3 regions of the Plantibacter auratus genome follow, and region 1 is predicted to be linked to each of the others. Evidence: predicted binding sites of a transcription regulator. Region 1 holds the regulator's gene; each other region holds the start of a gene.
The links. The regulator HrcA, encoded in region 1, represses chaperone genes, less so after heat shock. The targets are predictions, from matches to a motif close to TTNGCACTCGNNNNNNNCGAGTGCNAA.
Positions count from the first base shown of each region.

Region 2: groES (co-chaperone GroES) is a predicted target of HrcA. The motif match lies at 2,596-2,622, and genes of this name have one in related genera.
Region 3: groL (chaperonin GroEL) is a predicted target of HrcA. The motif match lies at 1,847-1,873, and genes of this name have one in related genera.

Region 1 covers NZ_JBOBFV010000001.1:572,889-578,900, forward strand. The annotation lists gene ACQ3HE_RS02625 (PhoH family protein) at 1-790, opposite strand, end outside; gene ACQ3HE_RS02630 (HIT domain-containing protein) at 867-1,220, opposite strand; gene ACQ3HE_RS02635 (16S rRNA (uracil(1498)-N(3))-methyltransferase) at 1,271-2,008, opposite strand; gene dnaJ (molecular chaperone DnaJ) at 2,010-3,131, opposite strand; gene hrcA (heat-inducible transcriptional repressor HrcA) at 3,186-4,208, opposite strand; gene ACQ3HE_RS02650 (DUF4870 domain-containing protein) at 4,425-4,982, shown strand; gene hemW (radical SAM family heme chaperone HemW) at 5,052-6,012, opposite strand, start outside.
Region 2 covers NZ_JBOBFV010000001.1:1,224,891-1,230,902, forward strand. The annotation lists gene ACQ3HE_RS05705 (ABC transporter substrate-binding protein) at 1-901, opposite strand, end outside; gene rarD (EamA family transporter RarD) at 1,113-2,021, opposite strand; gene groES (co-chaperone GroES) at 2,223-2,519, opposite strand; partial or broken gene ACQ3HE_RS05720 (class I SAM-dependent methyltransferase) at 2,678-3,882, shown strand; gene ACQ3HE_RS05725 (DUF4190 domain-containing protein) at 3,922-4,695, opposite strand; gene tsaD (tRNA (adenosine(37)-N6)-threonylcarbamoyltransferase complex transferase subunit TsaD) at 4,789-5,847, opposite strand; gene rimI (ribosomal protein S18-alanine N-acetyltransferase) at 5,844-6,012, opposite strand, start outside.
Region 3 covers NZ_JBOBFV010000001.1:1,115,552-1,121,563, forward strand. The annotation lists gene groL (chaperonin GroEL) at 190-1,809, opposite strand; gene ACQ3HE_RS05185 (cold-shock protein) at 2,014-2,217, opposite strand; gene ACQ3HE_RS05190 (LytR C-terminal domain-containing protein) at 2,503-3,075, opposite strand; gene ACQ3HE_RS05195 (DUF3263 domain-containing protein) at 3,097-3,399, opposite strand; gene msrB (peptide-methionine (R)-S-oxide reductase MsrB) at 3,621-4,040, shown strand; gene ACQ3HE_RS05205 (nitroreductase family protein) at 4,037-4,585, shown strand; gene ACQ3HE_RS05210 (DMT family transporter) at 4,628-5,584, opposite strand; tRNA gene ACQ3HE_RS05215 (tRNA-Thr) at 5,646-5,721, opposite strand; gene ACQ3HE_RS05220 (DsbA family protein) at 5,768-6,012, opposite strand, start outside.

The DNA of each region.
Region 1 (6,012 bases):
CGAGTCGCAGACCGGACGCACCGGTCGGCAGGTCGATCTGCGTGACGTCGCCGGTCACGACGATCTTGGACCCGAACCCGAGCCGAGTGAGGAACATCTTCATCTGCTCGGGCGTGGTGTTCTGCGCCTCGTCGAGGACGATGAACGAGTCGTTGAGGGTCCGGCCACGCATGTAGGCGAGCGGTGCGACCTCGATCGTGCCGGCCGCGAGCAGCTTCGGGACGATCTCCGGGTCCATCATCTCGTTGAGCGCGTCGTAGAGCGGACGCAGGTACGGGTCGATCTTGTCCGTCAGCGTGCCCGGGAGGTACCCGAGTCGCTCACCGGCCTCGACGGCCGGGCGCGTCAGGATGATCCGGTTGACCTCCTTGCGCTGCAAGGCCTGCACGGCCTTCGCCATCGCGAGGTAGGTCTTGCCGGTACCGGCCGGGCCGATGCCGAACACGATCGTGTTCTCGTCGATCGCGTCGACGTACGCCCGCTGCCCGACGGTCTTCGCCTTGATCGTCTTCCCACGCGAGGTGAGGATGACCTGCCCGAGCACCTCCGACGGGGAGGCCGAGCCGTCCTGCCCGAGCATGCGGGCGGAGGTGCTGACCTCCGCCGGCCCCGGGTCGTGTCCTTCTCGGACCATGGTGATGAGTTCCTCTACGAGTCGTCTGGCGGCGTCGGCCTGCGGCGCCGGGCCGGTGATGGTGATCTCATTGCCGCGCACGTGCACCGAGACACCGGGGTGTTCGCGCTCGACGGTCGTCAGGAGGCGGTCCTGTGGGCCGAGGAGACGGACCATGGCGAGCCCGTCCACCAGGAGGACGTGCTCGACCTCCTCCGTCCGCGCAGCGGCGGGTCGGTCTGGGTTCGAGGACTCAGGCTCCGCCAAGGGTGCCCTCCTGCAGGGAACCGCCGAGGACATGCGCGTGCACGTGGAAGACCGTCTGCCCGGCGGACTCGCCGGTGTTGAAGACGAGTCGGAACTCGCCACCCGTGTGCTCCTTCGCAAGCGACGACGCCACCTCGACCATCTCAGCGAGCAAGGAGGGGTCGCCAGCGGCCAACTCCACGACGTCGCGGTACTCGGCGGTCTTCGGGACGACGAGGAGGTGCACGGGCGCCTGCGGTGCGATGTCGGCGAACGCGATCACCCGATCGGTCTCGGCGAGGAGGGTCGTCGGGATCTCCCCCGACACGATGCGGCTGAATACCGACGGTGCTTCACTCATGTCCACCAGTCTAAGGTTCGTGGCGGCCTCATGCGCGGGCTGGTGGATCGTCACCACCGACCGAGCAGCACGTTGAGCGCGGCGATCGCCGCCGGTCCTGCCGTCGAGGTGCGCAGGACGCCCGAGCCGATCCGGACCTCGACGGCGCCGGCCGCTTCGAGCCGTTCGCGCTCCGCCGGCGAGATGCCGCCCTCCGGACCGACGACGAGCACGAGTTCCTCGGCGAGCAGGGCCGACGGGTCGAGCTCCGAGAGAGCGAGTGCCGCGCTGGGTTCGAGCACGATGACGGTCCGGCCGGCGACGATCGACGCGAGTCCGCGGGTGTCGACGACCTCGGCCACCTCGGGGACCCGTGCGCGGATCGACTGCTTCGACGCCTCCCGCACGATGAGCTGCCAGCGCGCACGGCCCTTGACCGCTTTGTCGCCCTGCCATCTCGAGATGCTGCGCTCGGCGCCCCACGGGACGATCCGGTCGACACCCAGCTCGGTCGCCGCCTGGATGGCGAGTTCGTCGCGATCACCCTTGGCCAGCGCCTGCACGAGGACGAGCCCGGGACGGTTCTCCGGATGCACCACGACCGATTCGACGCGGATCTCCAACTCCCCCTGCTCGCTGCGCACGACCGGTCCGGTCGCGATCAGGCCCCGGCCGTTGCCGATCGACGTCGTCTCGCCGACCCGCAGCCGACTCACGGCGACGGCGTGCTTCGCCTCGGGCCCGCGGAGGGTCACCGAGTCGCCGACACCGGTCGATTCGAGATCCTCACGGAGGTACAGCGAACTCATCTCAACCGACGCCGTGGAAGCGGTCGCGGATCTTCGCGAACAGGCCCTGCTGGAACTGCGCGAGCGCCGGAGCACCCTGGCGTCGTCCTGAGGCGAAGCTCTTGATCAGCTCGCGTTCGCGGTGGTCGAGCTTCGTCGGCGTGACGACCTGGACGCCGATCTTGAGGTCGCCCCGGCTGTTCCCGCGGAGACGGGTGACACCGCGGTCCTTGACCGTGATGACCTCAGAGCTCTGCACGCCCGGCCGCAGCTCGACCTCGACGTCGCCGTCGAGCGCGTGGACGGTGACCTGGCGGCCGAGGATGGCGTCGGTCATCGGGACTTCGAGCGTGCACAACAGGTCGTCGCCGTCGCGGCTGAAGACGTCGTGGTGCTTGACCTTCATCTCGAGGTAGAGGTCGCCGTTCGGGCCGCCGGCCGGGCCGACCTCGCCGCTCCCCGGCATCTGCAGACGCAGACCGGTGTCGACGCCGGCCGGGATGTCGACCGAGACGGTGCGGCGGGCACGGAGCCGACCCTGACCCTGGCAGGTGACGCACGGGGTCGCGATGATCGTGCCGTAGCCGCGGCAGGTGCCGCAGGGCGCCGACGTCATGACGTTGCCGAGCAGCGAGCGGACGGCCCGCTGGATGGAGCCGGTGCCGTGACAGATGTCGCAGGTCACCGGTGAGGTGCCGGGCTGGCAGCAGGAGCCGTTGCAGGTGCTGCAGAGCACGGCGGTGTCGACCTCGAGGTCGCGGTGGGTGCCGAAGATGACCTCGTCGAGGTCGAGCTCGACGCGCAACAGGGCGTCCTCCCCGCGTGCGCGACGGGACTTGGGTCCGCGCTGCTGGCCGCCACCGCCGAAGAAGGTGTCGAAGATGTCGCCGAAGCCGCCGAACCCGGCGTCGCCGCCACCGAACCCACCAGCCTGCGGACCGAGGTCGTACTGCTGGCGCTGCTTGGGGTCGCTCAGCACGTCGTAGGCGTGCGTGACCTCCTTGAACCGTTCCGAGGCGTCGGAACCCGGGTTCACGTCGGGGTGCAGTTCGCGTGCGAGGCGGCGGTACGCCTTCTTGATCTCTTCGGGCGTCGCCTCCTTGGCGACACCGAGTGCTGCGTAGTGGTCGGGGTAGTCAGCCACTGAGGGCCTTTCGTTCGAGGTGCGGAAGGTGTTGGGGGACGCGACGAGGATGCGTCACTCGGCGTCGAGGATGCGCGAGAGGTACCTGGCGACGGCGCGGACCGCAGCCATGTTGCTCGCGTAGTCCATTCTCGTGGGGCCGAGGACGCCGAGCCGGGCGATTTCGCCACCAGAGGAACGGTAGTTCCCGGCGAGGACACTCGTGGTCTCGAGGCCGAACGACGCGTTCTCCCGCCCGATGCTGGCGACCACGCCGTCGCGCTCGGACTCCATCTCGCCGAAGAGCCGGAGCAGCACGACCTGCTGCTCGATGGCGTCCAGGACCGGATAGATGCTGCCGGGGAAGTCGTCCTCGGTGCGGGCGAGGTTGGCGGCGCCGGCCATGACGAGGCGGTCCTGGCGCTGCGCCGAGAGTTGCTCGCGCACCGCGTCGACGATGCGGACGGCCGCCGCGCGATCGAGGTCGGCGATGTCGGCTGGGACGTCGCCGATCGCGTCGTGGGCGTCGAGGAGTGGACGGCCCGCGACCGCCTCGTTGCACAGCGAGCGGAGCCGCGAGATGAGGTCGTCGTCGACCGGGCTCTCCGTCTCGATGAGCCGCTGCTCGACGCGGCCGTTGTCGAGGATGATGACCGCGAGCACTCGGTTCGGGGTGACGCTCACCAACTCGAGATGCCGGACGCGTGCCCGGGAGAACATCGGGTACTGGACGAGCGCGACCTGGTTCGTCAGCTGCGACAGCAGCCGCACCGTGCGGTGCAGGACCTCGTCGAGGTCGCCGGACGCGCCGAGGAAGGTCTCGATCGCCGTCCGTTGGGCGTTGTTCAGCGGACGGCGGTCGGCCAGGTGGTCGACGAACATCCGGTAACCCTTGTCGGTGGGCACCCGGCCGGATGAGGTGTGGGGAGCGGCGATGAGCTCTTCGTCCTCGAGCTGCGCCATGTCGTTGCGGATGGTGGCTGCGGAGACCCCGAAGGAGTGGCGGTCGACGATCGTCTTGGAACCGACGGGCTCGCGCGAGGCGACGTAGTCCTGCACGATGACGCGGAGCACTTCGAGACCGCGATCCGACACCATCTCGATCTCCTCCCGTCATCCACCTCGGAGCGCCGACCATCAGCACTCGAAGACCCTGACTGCCAATCATATCGTGGCCTCCGCGCGGCCGTCCCTTGCGCGGCCCCGTGCCGCGGGAATACCGTTGGCCGCAGGCGTGGGTCCCTGATGAGCAACACCTGGTGCGATACGCTCAGCTGGACCAATTGAATATCACTCTCCGTGAAAGGTGCGAAGATGTCCGATCCGAACGCTCAGCCGCCCGTCGACCCAGCGAAGGGCGGGTCGGTTCCGCCTGCAGGAGACGGCGCAACGCCCCCTCCCGCAGCTCCGCAGCAGCCGCCCGCAGGCGCCTACCCGCCCCCGCCCGCCGGTGGCTACGCGCCGCCGCCGCCCGCTGCAGGCTCCTACCCGCCGCCGCCCGCAGGCGCCCCGCAGTACCAGCAGCCGTACGCCGCCGCTCAGCCCATGAGCCCGTCGGACGAGAAGCTCTGGTCGACGCTCATCCACATCGGTGGGATCTTCTTCGGATTCATCCCCCCGCTGATCGGCTACCTGGTCCTCAAGGACCGCGGCCCGTTCATCAAGGCGCACACGCTCACCGCGCTGAACTTCCAGCTGACGATGCTGATCGCGCTCGTGGTCGGCTCGATCCTGACGATCGTCGTCGTGGGTCTGTTCATCATCATCGCCGTCTACGTCGTGGTGATCGTGTTCAGCATCATCGCCGCGATCAAGGCGAACAAGGGCGAGCTGTACAGCTACCCGCTCACGATCCAGTTCATCAAGGCCTGATCCGTCGAGTCGCACGAGAACAGCCCCGTCCGGTCCGCCGGGCGGGGCTGTTCTGCGCCTCGGGCAGGGTCAGTCGCCGACCAGACGGCGGACGACCGCGTCGGCGAGGAGCCGTCCGCGGCGCGTGAGCTCCAGCCGTCCGAGCAGGGCCTGCCGTGCGTCGACCAGCTCCTCGGCGATGAGCCCGGCGACGGCCGTGCGAGCCTCGGGGGCGAGCGTCCGGATCGGGATGCCGTCCCGCGTGCGGGTGAGCAGCAGGATGCGTTCGAGTTCCCGCGTCTCGTCGTCCAGGGTCTCCCGGCCGGCGGCCGGCGACTCCCCCGCCGCGATCCGCTGGGCGTACGCCGCCGGGTGCTTGACGTTCCACCAGCGCACCCCGCCGACGTGACTGTGCGAGCCCGGGCCGACACCCCACCAGTCCTCGCCGGTCCAGTAGGAGAGGTTGTGCCGGGAGCGGTGCGTGTCGTCCGTCGCCCAGTTGCTGACCTCGTACCAGCCGTAGCCGGCCTCGGTGAGGAGATCGTCGGCGAGCTCGTACATATCGGCCTGCAGGTCTTCGTCGGGGGTCCCCACCACGCCCGAGCGGATCTGGCGCGCCAGTTTCGTCCCTGGTTCGACGATGAGCGAATAAGCCGACACGTGGTCCGGAGCGCAGGCGATCGCCGTCTCGAGTGAGACGCGCCAGTCTGCCAGGGTCTCCCCCGGCGTCCCGTAGATGAGGTCCAGGCTGACGCCGAGGCCGGCCTCGCGAGCCCACTGCACGACGAGCGGCACCCGAGCCGGATCGTGCGTGCGCTCGAGGGTGGCGAGCACGCTCGGCACGGCGGACTGCATCCCGAAGGACACCCGGGTGAATCCGGCTTCGGCGAGCGTGCGGAGGTAGGTGGCGTCGACGGAGTCGGGGTTGGCCTCGGTCGTCACTTCAGCGCCGGGAGCGAGGTCGAAGTTGTCCGTCACGCCTCGGAGCATGCGGACCAGGTCGTCAGCGGGGAGGAGGGTCGGCGTCCCGCCACCGAAGAACACGGTCGAG
Region 2 (6,012 bases), 650 kb from region 1:
CGAGACCGGGCAGCGTGCCCTTGGCGCCCGTCAGGGTGCCCGGAGCGAAGTCCGCGCTGTAGTCGGCGAGGTTGCCGTCGACGAAGTAGAGCTTGTCCGACGGGAAGCCTGCGAGACCGGGGACGATCGTCTTGGTCTCCTCGAACGCGATGATCGCGATCGCGTCGGGGTTCTCCGCCTTGACCGCGCTGATCTGCGCGTCGAACGAGGTGTCACCGGTGTTGTACGACTGCTCGGCGACCACTTCACCGCCGGCGCTCTCGAACGCCTCCTTGGTGAACTTGGCGAGGCCGGTGCCGTACGAGTCGTTCAGGTAGATGATGCCGAGGGTGGCGTTGCCGTCCTCTGCGATCAGGTTCCCGAGGACCTCGCCCTGCAGCACGTCGGACGGCGCCGTCCGCCAGTAGAGACCGTTGTCGTCCCACGTCGTGAAGTCCGCGGAGGTGTTCGCCGGGGAGAACTGGATGACGCCTGCGCCGGTGACTTCGTCGATGAAGAGCTTCGACACACCCGAGGACGCTGCACCGATGATGGCCGTGACACCCTCGGAGAGCAGACGGGGGACCTCGGTCGCGTACGCCTTGTTGTCGGAGTCACCCGAGTCGCCGAGCGTCAGGTCGATCTTGATGCCGAGATCGGCGTCGTTGACCTCCTTGACCGCGAGACCGACACCGGCCTCCTCGGGCGGGCCGAGGAACGCGAGGTTACCGGTCTGCGGCAACGCCGTGCCGAGCTTCAGGGTCAGGTCGCCAGCAGGCTTGCTGCTGCTGCCGCTGTCGCCGCTACCACTTGAGGCGCAACCGCTCAGAACCAGCGCGCTGGCTCCGATCAGTGCAATACCACCGAGAACGATGGAACGTGGGCGGGAGCGAGCGGCCGTGGCCTTCGAAAAGACGCTCATGGTACTCCTTGCTTGTCAGAAGAGTGGCAGCTCCAGGGGCTGCCGTTGAGTCAAGTTATCCGCTGGACGTGCGCTGGACAATGTCGTTGACGTTACAAGCGTGTAACACGACCAAATCGTTACCTCAGGAGGGCCTGTTTCGCGCTTTTCCTGCAGTGGTCGCGCGATCAGCGCTGGAATCCGCTGTTCAGACCCTCATCGAGCGGCGCCGTTAGGCCCCGGCGGCCCGACGACCCCGGGTGGAGGCGACGAGCATGTCGACGGTGAGGATCGCGAGCGCCAGCCACACGAGACCGAAGCCCAACCAGCGCTCCGGCGGCATCGCCTCGTGCAGGACCGCGACACCGACGACGAACTGGATGATCGGTGCGAAGTACTGGATGAAACCCATCCAGGTGAGCGGGAGGCGGCGGGCTGCCGCCGCGAACAGGAGGAGCGGGACGGCGGTGATGACGCCGGCGCCGACGAGCAGCAGTGCGTGCCCGACGCCCGCGGTGCCGATGGTCAGCCCACCGGTCACGCCGACCGCGATGAGCTGGGCGATCGCGACCGGCATCAGCCACACGGTCTCGAGCGTCAATCCGGACACGGCGTCGACCGAGCCGCCCACCAGCTTCTTGATGTAGCCGTAGAGGCCGAACGAGAAGGCCAGGATGAGGGCGATCCACGGGACGCTGCCGTGTCCGATCGCGAGGACCAGGACCGCGATCACGCTCACGACCACCGCAGCCCATTGGGCTGGACGCAGCCGCTCGCGGAGGAAGAAGACGCCGAGGAAGACGGTCACGATCGGGTTGATGAAGTACCCGAGCGACGCCTCGACCACTTGGCCGTTGAGCGCACCGTAGACGTACGTCTGCCAGTTGACGTAGATGAGCGCCCCGGCGAGACCCATCGTCAGGACGATGCGGCGCTGGCGGAGGATGCCGAACAGCCGACGCCAGGAACGGGTCGCCAGAATGAGGACGGCACAGAAGACGAGGGAGAAGAGGATCCGCCACGCCACCACCTCGAAGGCGCCGGCCGGTGCGAGGGCGATGAAGTAGAGCGGGAGCGCTCCCCAGAGGCAGTAGGCGGCGACCGCCGAGAGCAGTCCGGACCGGCTCCCCTGCTGGGGCACGGCGACGCTCGCACGTCGATCCCCTCCCCCGTCGACGGTGACGGGGTGGATGTCGACGTCGGCTGGATCGCTGGGGTTCTGCACTGGTCCAGGCTAGACCCGCGACTCCCCGCGACACCCTCCGGAAACGGACACAGCCCGAACGGCGAATGCCATTCGGGCTGTTGAGCGGCCTGAGCCGCCGGATCCGTGCGCTGGTGACTAGCGGACGACGACTGCGAGGACGTCGCGCGCGGACAGGACGAGGTAGTCCTCACCGGCGTACTTGACCTCGGTGCCACCGTACTTGGAGTAGATCACCTTGTCGCCGACGGCGACGTCGAGCGGGACGCGGTTGCCGTTGTCGTCGATGCGACCGGGTCCGACCGCCACGACCTCGCCCTCCTGGGGCTTCTCCTTGGCGGTGTCGGGGATGACCAGACCGGAAGCGGTGGTCTGCTCTGCCTCGACCTGCTTGATGACGATGCGATCCTCGAGCGGCTTGATGGAGACCGACACGGTTGACCTCTTTCTTGAAACGAAGACGTGGTTAGCACTCACACTGCGAGAGTGCTGATTCCAGTGTAGGCATGTTCTGGCACTCATGCAATGCGAGTGCCAATCAGCGACTGCTACCGTTGCCGGATGCATCCAGCTCCGCCCGAGGCCCGCTGACCATGGACCGTTCGGAACTCGTCGAACTCCTCACGGCCGACGGCCTCAGGCTCCTCGACTCCCTCCCGCCCTACCCGACGAAGGACGAGGCCGTCCGCCTGGTCGGGCGCCTGCGCAAGGAGGGCCACTCCCCCGAGCTGGTCGCGGCGGTCCTCACGCAGTCGCGATTGAGGCAGAAGGCTGTCGGCAAGTTCGGACCGTTCGCCGGCCGCATGCTGTTCACCGAGGCCGGGCTCGAACAGGCCACGCGCCTTCCCGTCGCCGCGCTGCACGCCGGGCGGTTCGCCCGGGCCGGCCTCACGCGCATCGCCGACCTCGGCAGCGGCATCGGCGCCGACTCGATGGCCATGGCCTCGCTCGACCTGGAGGTCACGGCGGTCGACATCGACGAGGTCACCGCGGCCATCGCCAGCTACAACCTCGCTCCGTTCCCCACGGCGACCGTGCGGAACGCCGCCGCCGAGGACGTCTCCCTCGACGACTTCGACGCGGTCTGGTTCGATCCCGCGCGGCGCACCGCAGGACACGCCGACACCGCGCGGCTGTCGAGTGCCGCCGACTACACCCCGTCCCTCGACCTGGTCTTCGGTGCGGCGACCCGCCTTCCCACAGGCGTCAAGCTCGGGCCCGGATTCGACCGCTCCCTCATCCCCGACGACGCCGAGGCGCAGTGGGTGTCGGTCGACGGACAGCTCGTCGAGATGGCGCTCTGGTTCGGCCCGCTGGCCCGTCCGGATGTCCGACGGTCCGCGCTCCTCCTCGCGGACGGCGTCCACCAGAGTTGCACGCCGAGGCCGACGCCGACGACGCCCCGGTGCGGGAGCTCGGCGACTACGTGCACGAACCCGACGGATCCGTGATCCGGGCCCGACTCATCGGCGACCTCGCCATCCGGTTGGAGGCCGGCATGCTCGGCCAGGGTATCGCCTACCTGACCTCCGACACGGCGACGAGCTCGCCGTTCGCCACGACCTTCCGGGTGCTCGAACGGCTGCCGATGGACGAGAAGGTCCTCAAGCGCACGATGCGTGATCGCGGGATCGGTGTCCTCGAGATCAAGAAACGCGGCGTCGACGTCGACCCCGCGGCGTTCCGGAAGCGCCTCGCGCTGAAGGGCGACGGCTCGGCCTCGATCATCCTCACGAGGATCGCCGGCAAACACAGTGCGCTGCTCGTCGAACGGGTGACGCCGGCCGCCGACGCCTGACCCGACGGCGTCCGTCGGGCCGCAGCGCCCCGAGGAGGATCAGGTCGAGACGTACCCGATGATCACGACGACGCTGTAGGCGAGCCAGCCGACCGAGCAGGCGAGGCCGACGAACCCGGTCACGAGGCCGGTGAGGGCGCGACCTCGGCCCCGCGGCTCGCGACGCCTGGCCCCGAACCCGAGCACGATCGCGGCGATCGACAGGGGGAAGCCCCAACCGACGAAGACGGAGACGACGAGCCCGACGACACCGGTGATGAGCGACCAGGTGCTCCGCGAGGTCCCGGTCGACGCGGCAGGGGTCTGCGTCTGCGACTGCTGGTACGCGGCGTAGCCACCCTGGCTCGGTGCCTGGTAGACCGCCGTCGGCACCGTCTGGAGATAGGTCGCGTGATCGCCCTGCCAACCCGCCGGAGGCGCCGAGGGGGACGCCCCCTGCTGGGCAGGGTGCGTCGGCGGCGCGACGGGCGCGTCCGAGCCGCGCTGCCAGTCCGTGGGCGGCGGGGAGGCCTGGCCCTGAGGCTGGTACGGCTGCTGGGGCTGAGGCTGATACGGCTGCTGCTGGGGCTGGGGCTGGGGCTGGGCCTGAGGCTGGTACGGCTGCTGCTGGGCCTGCGGCGCGACGCCGGCCTGCTGAGAGGGCTGTGGCGGCTGGTACGGCGACCAGGGCTGCTGGGCCTGGGGCTGGGGCTGCTGCCCCCACGGCTGCTGCGGCTGCCCGTTCGGCTGCTCGGCCTGCGGCGGGCGTGACTGCCCGTCCGCCGCACCGTCCTGGTGCTGAGGTCGTCCGTCGGGGTGCTCATGCTGATCCATCGCCGCTCCTTCGATCCGTGACCGGGTACCGGCCCATCCTATGCGCCGACGTCCGCGCACCCGGTCGAGGGCAGGACACGGCTGGTCGAGCGGTCAGTGCACCTGGATATCGGTGACCGGCAGGGTCGAGTCGGCGCCGAAATCGAGCGAGGACGGCTCGTGTCCGGCGGAGATGAGCTGCGCGGCGAGCGCGGCGATCATCGCGCCGTTGTCGGTGCACAGCTGCAACGGCGGGATGCGGAGTTCGATCCCGGCCGAGGCGGTGCGTTCGGCGGCCACCTCGCGGAGCCGCGCGTTCGCGATGACGCCACCCCCCAGCAGCAGGCGGGGCACGCCGAGCTCGGTGCACGCCTTGACCGCCTTCGAGACGAGCACGTCGACGACGGCCTCGCGGAAGCTGGCGGCGACGTCCGCGACAGGAACCGGCTCCCCAGCATCCTGCTTCGCCTCGACCCAGCGTGCCACGGCCGTCTTCAAGCCGGAGAAGGAGAAGTCGTAGCGATGCCGCTCCATGTCCTTCGGCAGGCTGAGTCCACGGGGGAACCGGATCGCCTTCGGGTCGCCGCCGACGGCCGCCCGGTCGATCTGCGGCCCGCCCGGGTAGGGCAGACCCAGGATGCGCGCGACCTTGTCGAAGGCCTCGCCCGCCGCGTCGTCGATGGTCTCGCCGAGCAGTTCGACATCCGACACGAGGTCCCGTACGAGGAGCAGCGAGGTGTGCCCACCGGATACGAGCAGGGCGATCGTCGGGTACTCGATCGTCCCGTCTTCGGAGTCGAGGACGTCCGCGCCGACGTGACCGACGAGGTGGTTCACGGCGTACAGCGGTTTGCCGAGGGACACGGCGAGCGCCTTCGCTGCGCCGACGCCGACCATGAGCGCGCCGGACAGGCCGGGGCCACTCGTCACCGCGACCGCGTCGAGGTCGGCCAGGGCGATGCCGGCCTCGGCGAGCGCCGCCGTGAGCGTCGGCTCGAGGGCCTCGAGGTGGGCGCGTGCGGCGACCTCCGGGACGACGCCGCCGTACCGTGCGTGCTCGTCCATGCTCGAGGCGATGGTGTTCGCCAGCAGGTGGTGTCCGCGGACGATGCCGATCCCGGTCTCGTCGCAGCTCGTCTCGATGCCGAGGACGAGCGGTTCTGCACGGTTCACGCGATGCTCCCGGGGTGCTGGTCGGTCTGGTCGAGCGGGGGCTGGCCGTGGGCGGGCATGGGTGGCCTCGGCTGGACCGTGAGTCGCATGACGATGGCGTCGACGTCGTCCGGCTGGTAATAGCCGGGGCGGACGCCGAGTTCCTCGAAGCCGAGACTCCGGTAC
Region 3 (6,012 bases), 540 kb from region 1:
TACGTCTCATAGCTCGATCATAGGAACCGGCGCGCGGGCCGATATGCCGTTCCGGTCACGTCTCTACAACGACTGTCGGACCCATGCGGAAACAGGCATACAGATCGAGGGTTCTCCCCGATGCGTCTGGTGGAAACGACGCAGGGCGCCTCCCGAAGGAGACGCCCTGCGCAGGTGTTGCTGTCGGACTTAGAAGTCCATGCCACCGGTCGGGTCGCCGGCCGGAGCCGGGTTCTTCTCCGGCTTGTCGGCGACGACGGCCTCGGTGGTGAGGAACAGGCCGGCGATCGACGCTGCGTTGAGCAGCGCGGAGCGGGTGACCTTCACCGGGTCGTTGATGCCGGCAGCGAGCATGTCGACGTACTCACCGGTCGCGGCGTTGAGGCCGTGTCCGACGGGCAGGTTGCGGACCTTGTCGGCGACGACGCCAGGCTCGAGGCCTGCGTTGAGCGCGATCTGCTTGAGCGGAGCGTCGATGGCGACCTTGACGATGTTCGCACCGGTCGCCTCGTCGCCGACGAGCTCGAGCTTCTCGAACGCGGTCTTGCCGGCCTGGATCAGGGCGACGCCACCACCGGCGACGATGCCCTCTTCGACGGCAGCCTTCGCGTTGCGAACGGCGTCCTCGATGCGGTGCTTGCGCTCCTTGAGCTCGACCTCGGTCGCTGCACCGGCCTTGATGACCGCAACACCGCCCGCGAGCTTGGCGAGACGCTCCTGGAGCTTCTCGCGGTCGTAGTCGCTGTCGGTGTTGTCGATCTCCTTGCGGATCTGCGAGACACGACCGGCGATGGCGTCGGCGTCGCCGGCACCCTCGACGATGGTGGTCTCATCCTTGGTGATGACGACCTTGCGAGCACGGCCGAGCAGGTCGAGGGTGACGGTCTCGAGCTTGAGGCCGACCTCCTCGGAGATGACCTGGCCACCGGTGAGGATGGCGATGTCCTGCAGCTGAGCCTTGCGGCGGTCTCCGAAGCCCGGAGCCTTGACGGCGACGGACTTGAAGATGCCACGGATCTTGTTGACGACGAGCGTCGCGAGAGCTTCGCCGTCGACGTCCTCAGCGATGATGAGGAGCTGCTTGCCCGACTGGATGACCTGGTCGACGATCGGCAGGAGGTCCTTGATCGCGGAGATCTTCTGGTTGGCGATGAGGATGTAGGGGTCCTCGAACACCGCTTCCTGGCGGTCGGGGTCGGTCACGAAGTACTGCGACAGGTAGCCCTTGTCGAAGCGCATGCCCTCGGTGAGCTCGAGCTCGGTGCCGAAGGTGTTCGACTCCTCGACGGTGACGACGCCCTCCTTGCCGACCTTGTCGATCGCCTCGGCGATGATCTCGCCGATGGTGGTGTCGCCGGCGGAGATGGAAGCGGTCGCAGCGATCTCCTCCTTGGTCTCCACCTCCTTGGCGTTGGCGATGAGCTCGACCGTGACGGCCTCGACGGCCTTCTCGATGCCGCGCTTGAGGCTGATGGGGTCGGCGCCTGCGGCGACGTTGCGGAGGCCCTCGCGGACGAGCGCCTGTGCCAGCACGGTCGCCGTGGTGGTGCCGTCGCCGGCGACGTCATCGGTCTTCTTGGCGACCTCCTTGACGAGCTCCGCGCCGATCTTCTCGTACGGGTCGTCGAGTTCGATCTCCTTGGCGATGGACACGCCGTCGTTGGTGATCGTGGGGGCGCCCCACTTCTTCTCGAGGACAACGTTGCGACCGCGCGGCCCAAGGGTGACCTTGACCGTGTCAGCAAGAATGTTCAGTCCACGCTCGAGGCCGCGACGGGCCTCCTCGTCGAAAGCAATGATCTTAGCCATGTGTGTTTTTCGTCCCTCCCGGACGTCATGAACGTTGTTAGCACTCAATGAGTACGAGTGCTAAGTCGATTCTGGCACTCAGGGGGTGGGAGTGCAAGTGAGCACCGGCGCCCTGAGCGAACTCCCGGGAACAGCCCCGGAACGACGAACGACGCCGCCCACCGAAGTGGACGGCGTCGCAGGAATCGCGTACCTGATCAGCGGCTACGCCAGGCGCACACCCTCGGCCTGAGGCCCCTTTGCTCCAGTGCCGACCTCGAAGACGACCGCCTGGCCCTCTTCCAAGGACTTGTAGCCGCTCATGTCGATCGCCGAGTAGTGGACGAAGACATCCTGTCCGCCGTCGTCGACCGTGATGAAGCCGAAGCCCTTCTCAGCGTTGAACCACTTGACGGTTCCGTTCGCCATTTCATACTCCCATTGCTGCGTGCTCGCAGGCATCGACTGTTGCCGAACCCGGACCTGCCATCCGGGATCGGGACCCCGGTGACCACCCTGCGCCGAAGCGGACCCGGGGGCGAGTCGAGACGGGACGGGATGAGCGGCCAGTTCCAGATACTAATCCGGAGCACCGCGCGGATTCACCCTCAAATCGACAAACGGGGCGGAGTGATACGACAACTCAACATGGAGGAAACACTCCGGAAACACGGCGTGCCTGCGACCTGCTCGATCGACCTGCCTCAGCCGCGCTCAGGCGGCCGGCTGGTAGTCCGCGCCGACCACGACGACGATGCGGAGGACCGGCGCCTCGCCCTCCTCGACGGGGATCGCGTACGTGTCCGTGATCTGGATCGGGATGCCGCCGAGCGCGTTCGCGATGGCGCGGGCGACGCCCTCCTGCGACGGATCCTGGTAGTAGACGCCGCTCGCCGTGACGTCCTCCGTGCTGGCGTCGCTCGTCGGGATCTGCTGCGTGAAGCCGGCGGCCGTGATCGCTGCCGCCGCCGATGCGGCCAGGCCGGCGGTGGGTGTGCCGTTCAGGACGAGGATGCTGGCCGCGGGGTCGACGACGGGGGCCACCTCGGTCGGGGTGGGGGTCGGCGTTGGCGTGGCGCTCGGGCTCTGCGAGCCGCCGAAGAAGTCGATCCGGTCGTTCAGCCCGAAGAGGGCGAAGGTGCCGACCCCCACGAGGACGAGCGTGGCGACGACGGCGACGAGGAAGGCGATCCAGCCGCGTCCCTTGGGAGCAGGGGCACGGTGCGCGCCGACGCGCTTGAGGTCGGGGACCTCGTCGAAGCGGTCGGGCGGGAAGGATTCAGCCATGGTGTGGTCTCCGAGAGCTGCTCAGCCGTCGGTGCGGGGAGCCGAGGCTCCTCGCGCCGAGAGTCGGGCGTCGCGGGTGCGCTGCAGCCGCTTGATCAGCATGGGGTCGTGGGCGAGGGCGGACGGCGAGTCGATGAGCGCGCCGAGCAGTTGATAGTACCGGGCCGGGGACAGGGCGAAGCGGTCGCGGATGGCGGCCTCCTTGGCCCCGACGTGCTGCATCCAGTTGGACTCGAACTCGAGGATCTCGAGTTCGCGCTGGTCGAGGCCTCCCGCCGGTGTCGACGCGTCGTCATCGGCAGGCGTGCGCGACGCTGGGTGCATGCTCATCTCCTGCCGATCGGTGCCGATGTGGCGACCGGAGTCATGCTCCGGTCCGCCGTCGTCCAAGTCTATTCAGCCGATGCCCGCCGGGCCGCATCCACCCCGGCGAGGGCCGACGTTCACCGGGAAGGATCAGGCTCGGTGCAGTGTTAGGGAATACGTCGGGAGCCGCATGCACGAGGCAGCCCCGCACGTAGGATGACCGAGACGAATGGAGCAGCATGACGTACGACGTGTCGAAGACCGATGAGCAGTGGCGCGAGGAACTCACGCCGGAGCAGTATCAGGTCCTCCGCGGAGCGGCGACCGAGCGGGCCTGGACCGGTGAGCTCCTCGACGAGTCGCGCGCGGGCCTCTACACCTGTGCCGCCTGCAACGCCGAACTCTTCAAGAGCGGTACCAAGTTCGATTCCGGCTGCGGATGGCCGAGCTTCTATGAGTCCGTGAACCCCGAGGCGGTGCAGCTCATCGAGGACCGCACCCTCGGCATGGTGCGCACCGAGGTCCGGTGCGCCAACTGCGGCTCGCACCTCGGCCACGTGTTCGACGACGGCTTCGGCACGCCCACCGGCGACCGCTACTGCATGAACTCGATCGCGCTCAACTTCGCCGCGGCCGACACCACCGAGCCGACGGAGTGACCGAACCGGTCGAGCGCCCCGTCCTCGCCGCCGTCGCCGGGCGGCGTTCGTGGTCCAAGGTCACCGACGTCGCTCCGAGTGACGCGGAACTCCTCGAGGTCCTCGCGGCGGCTGGTCGGGTGGCCGACCACAGCGCCCTGCGTCCGTGGCGGGTCATCACCCTCCGCGGCGACGACCGCGTGAAGCTCGGCCGGGCGCTCGCGAAGGCGGAGGGCGACTCGAAGCCCTCGACGAAGCCGCTCCGCGCGCCCCTGTTGCTCGCCGTCGTCGTGAGCGTGAAGAAGTCGAAGGTGCCCGCCTGGGAGCAGGAGGCGGTCGCGGCCGGAGTGGCCCACATGGTCAGTCTCCTGCTCGACGACGCCGGTTGGGGCGTGTTCTGGCGCACCGGCGGCGCGACTCGCGCCAAAGCGGTCCGGAAGGCACACGGCCTGAAGAAGGGCGAGGATCTCCTCGGCTGGCTGTACGTCGGAGGGAAGCCGGGTAACGCTCGCACAGGGCGCCGCAAGACGATCAACGCGAAGGCGCACCTCAGCTCCATGCCCTGAGGACGGAGTCGCTCACGGCATCCGACGGCTCGACGGCTCGACTCAGTCGGCGGACGACGATGCCGTGGGACGACGCCTGAACCGCGCCGATGCGATCGCGACGGCGGCGAACGCGAGGAGTGTCCCGATGACCGTCGCGACATGCACGCCGCCGTCGTCGGTGGGCAGGAGCACGTCGAGGGCGAGCGCACTCAGGGTCTGACCGGCCACCGTGCCGAGCCCGAGGATGAGCACGCCCGTGTGCTGCACGAGGAACGCCGCCACGGCGATGAACACGCATCCGATCGGGCCGCCGAGGTAGAGCCACCACTCCCCCGGGAGCGGTCCGGGCGGCGCGACGATGACCGCGTGCAGCACGGCGGCGATGACCAGCACGACCGTCCCCACGACGAAGTTGATGAACGTGGCGGCGAGCGTGCTCTGTGCCCGCATCTTCACGCGGCCGTTGACCGCCTGCTGCCAGCCGATCCCGATCCCGGCGAGCAGCGGCAGGACCAGCAGGCCGAGTGGGATGCTCCCGCCGAGCTCGCCCGAGACCGCGACGCCGACTGCGATGAGGGCGACGACCGCCCCGAGGACGCGCTGGACGCTGAACCCGACGACGCCTCCCGGGCCGAAGCCGATCCGGTCGAGCACGAGTCCGCTCGCCGTCTGACCGGCGACGACCGCGACCGTGAAGAGGGCGACGCCGAGCGTGGCGGCGGTGAGCCCCTGCGAGAGCACGAGGAACGCGCCGGCACACCCACCGAGCACCGTCCACCAGGGCATCTCCCTGCGTCGGACGGCACCGGCCACCGTGGAGAGACCGCGACGACCGGTACGGGACAGCGCCAGTCCGACGGTGAGGATGATCAAGCCGCCGCCGAACGAGATCGCAGCTGCGGTGAACCCATCGCCGAGTCGCGCGCCGAGCTCGCCGTTCAACCGGGCCTGCACCGCGATGAAGGCACCGCTGACGACGGCGATGAGGAGCGCGAGCGGCGCTGGGACACGGGTCACGGGAGGATTCCTTCCAATGAGGAACCGCCCACTCAGCGAGGCTGAGCGGGCGGTTCTCGGCTGGAGCCGACGACGGGACTTGAACCCGTAACCTACGCTTTACAAGAGCGTTGCGCTACCAATTGCGCCACGTCGGCCGACAGGGGCTGGCCCCGGTCCCATCCATCCTACGATGACGGCGGATCAGCCGTTGGTCACGGGCGACTCGCTGGCTCCCGGCGTCGGCGTGCCGGTGGAGTAGCTCTCGCTCGAGACGGCGAGGACGAAGGCCGCGAACTGCTCGGCGTCGGTGAGCGAACCGGTGTACTGCTTGCCGTTCACCAGGATGGTCGGCGTCCCCTCGACCTTGGCGACGTCGGTGCCGGGCAGCGGGCCGCTGCGCGCACGGTCGGTCGAGTCCTTCACCCACGACTTGTAGGTGCCGTCGT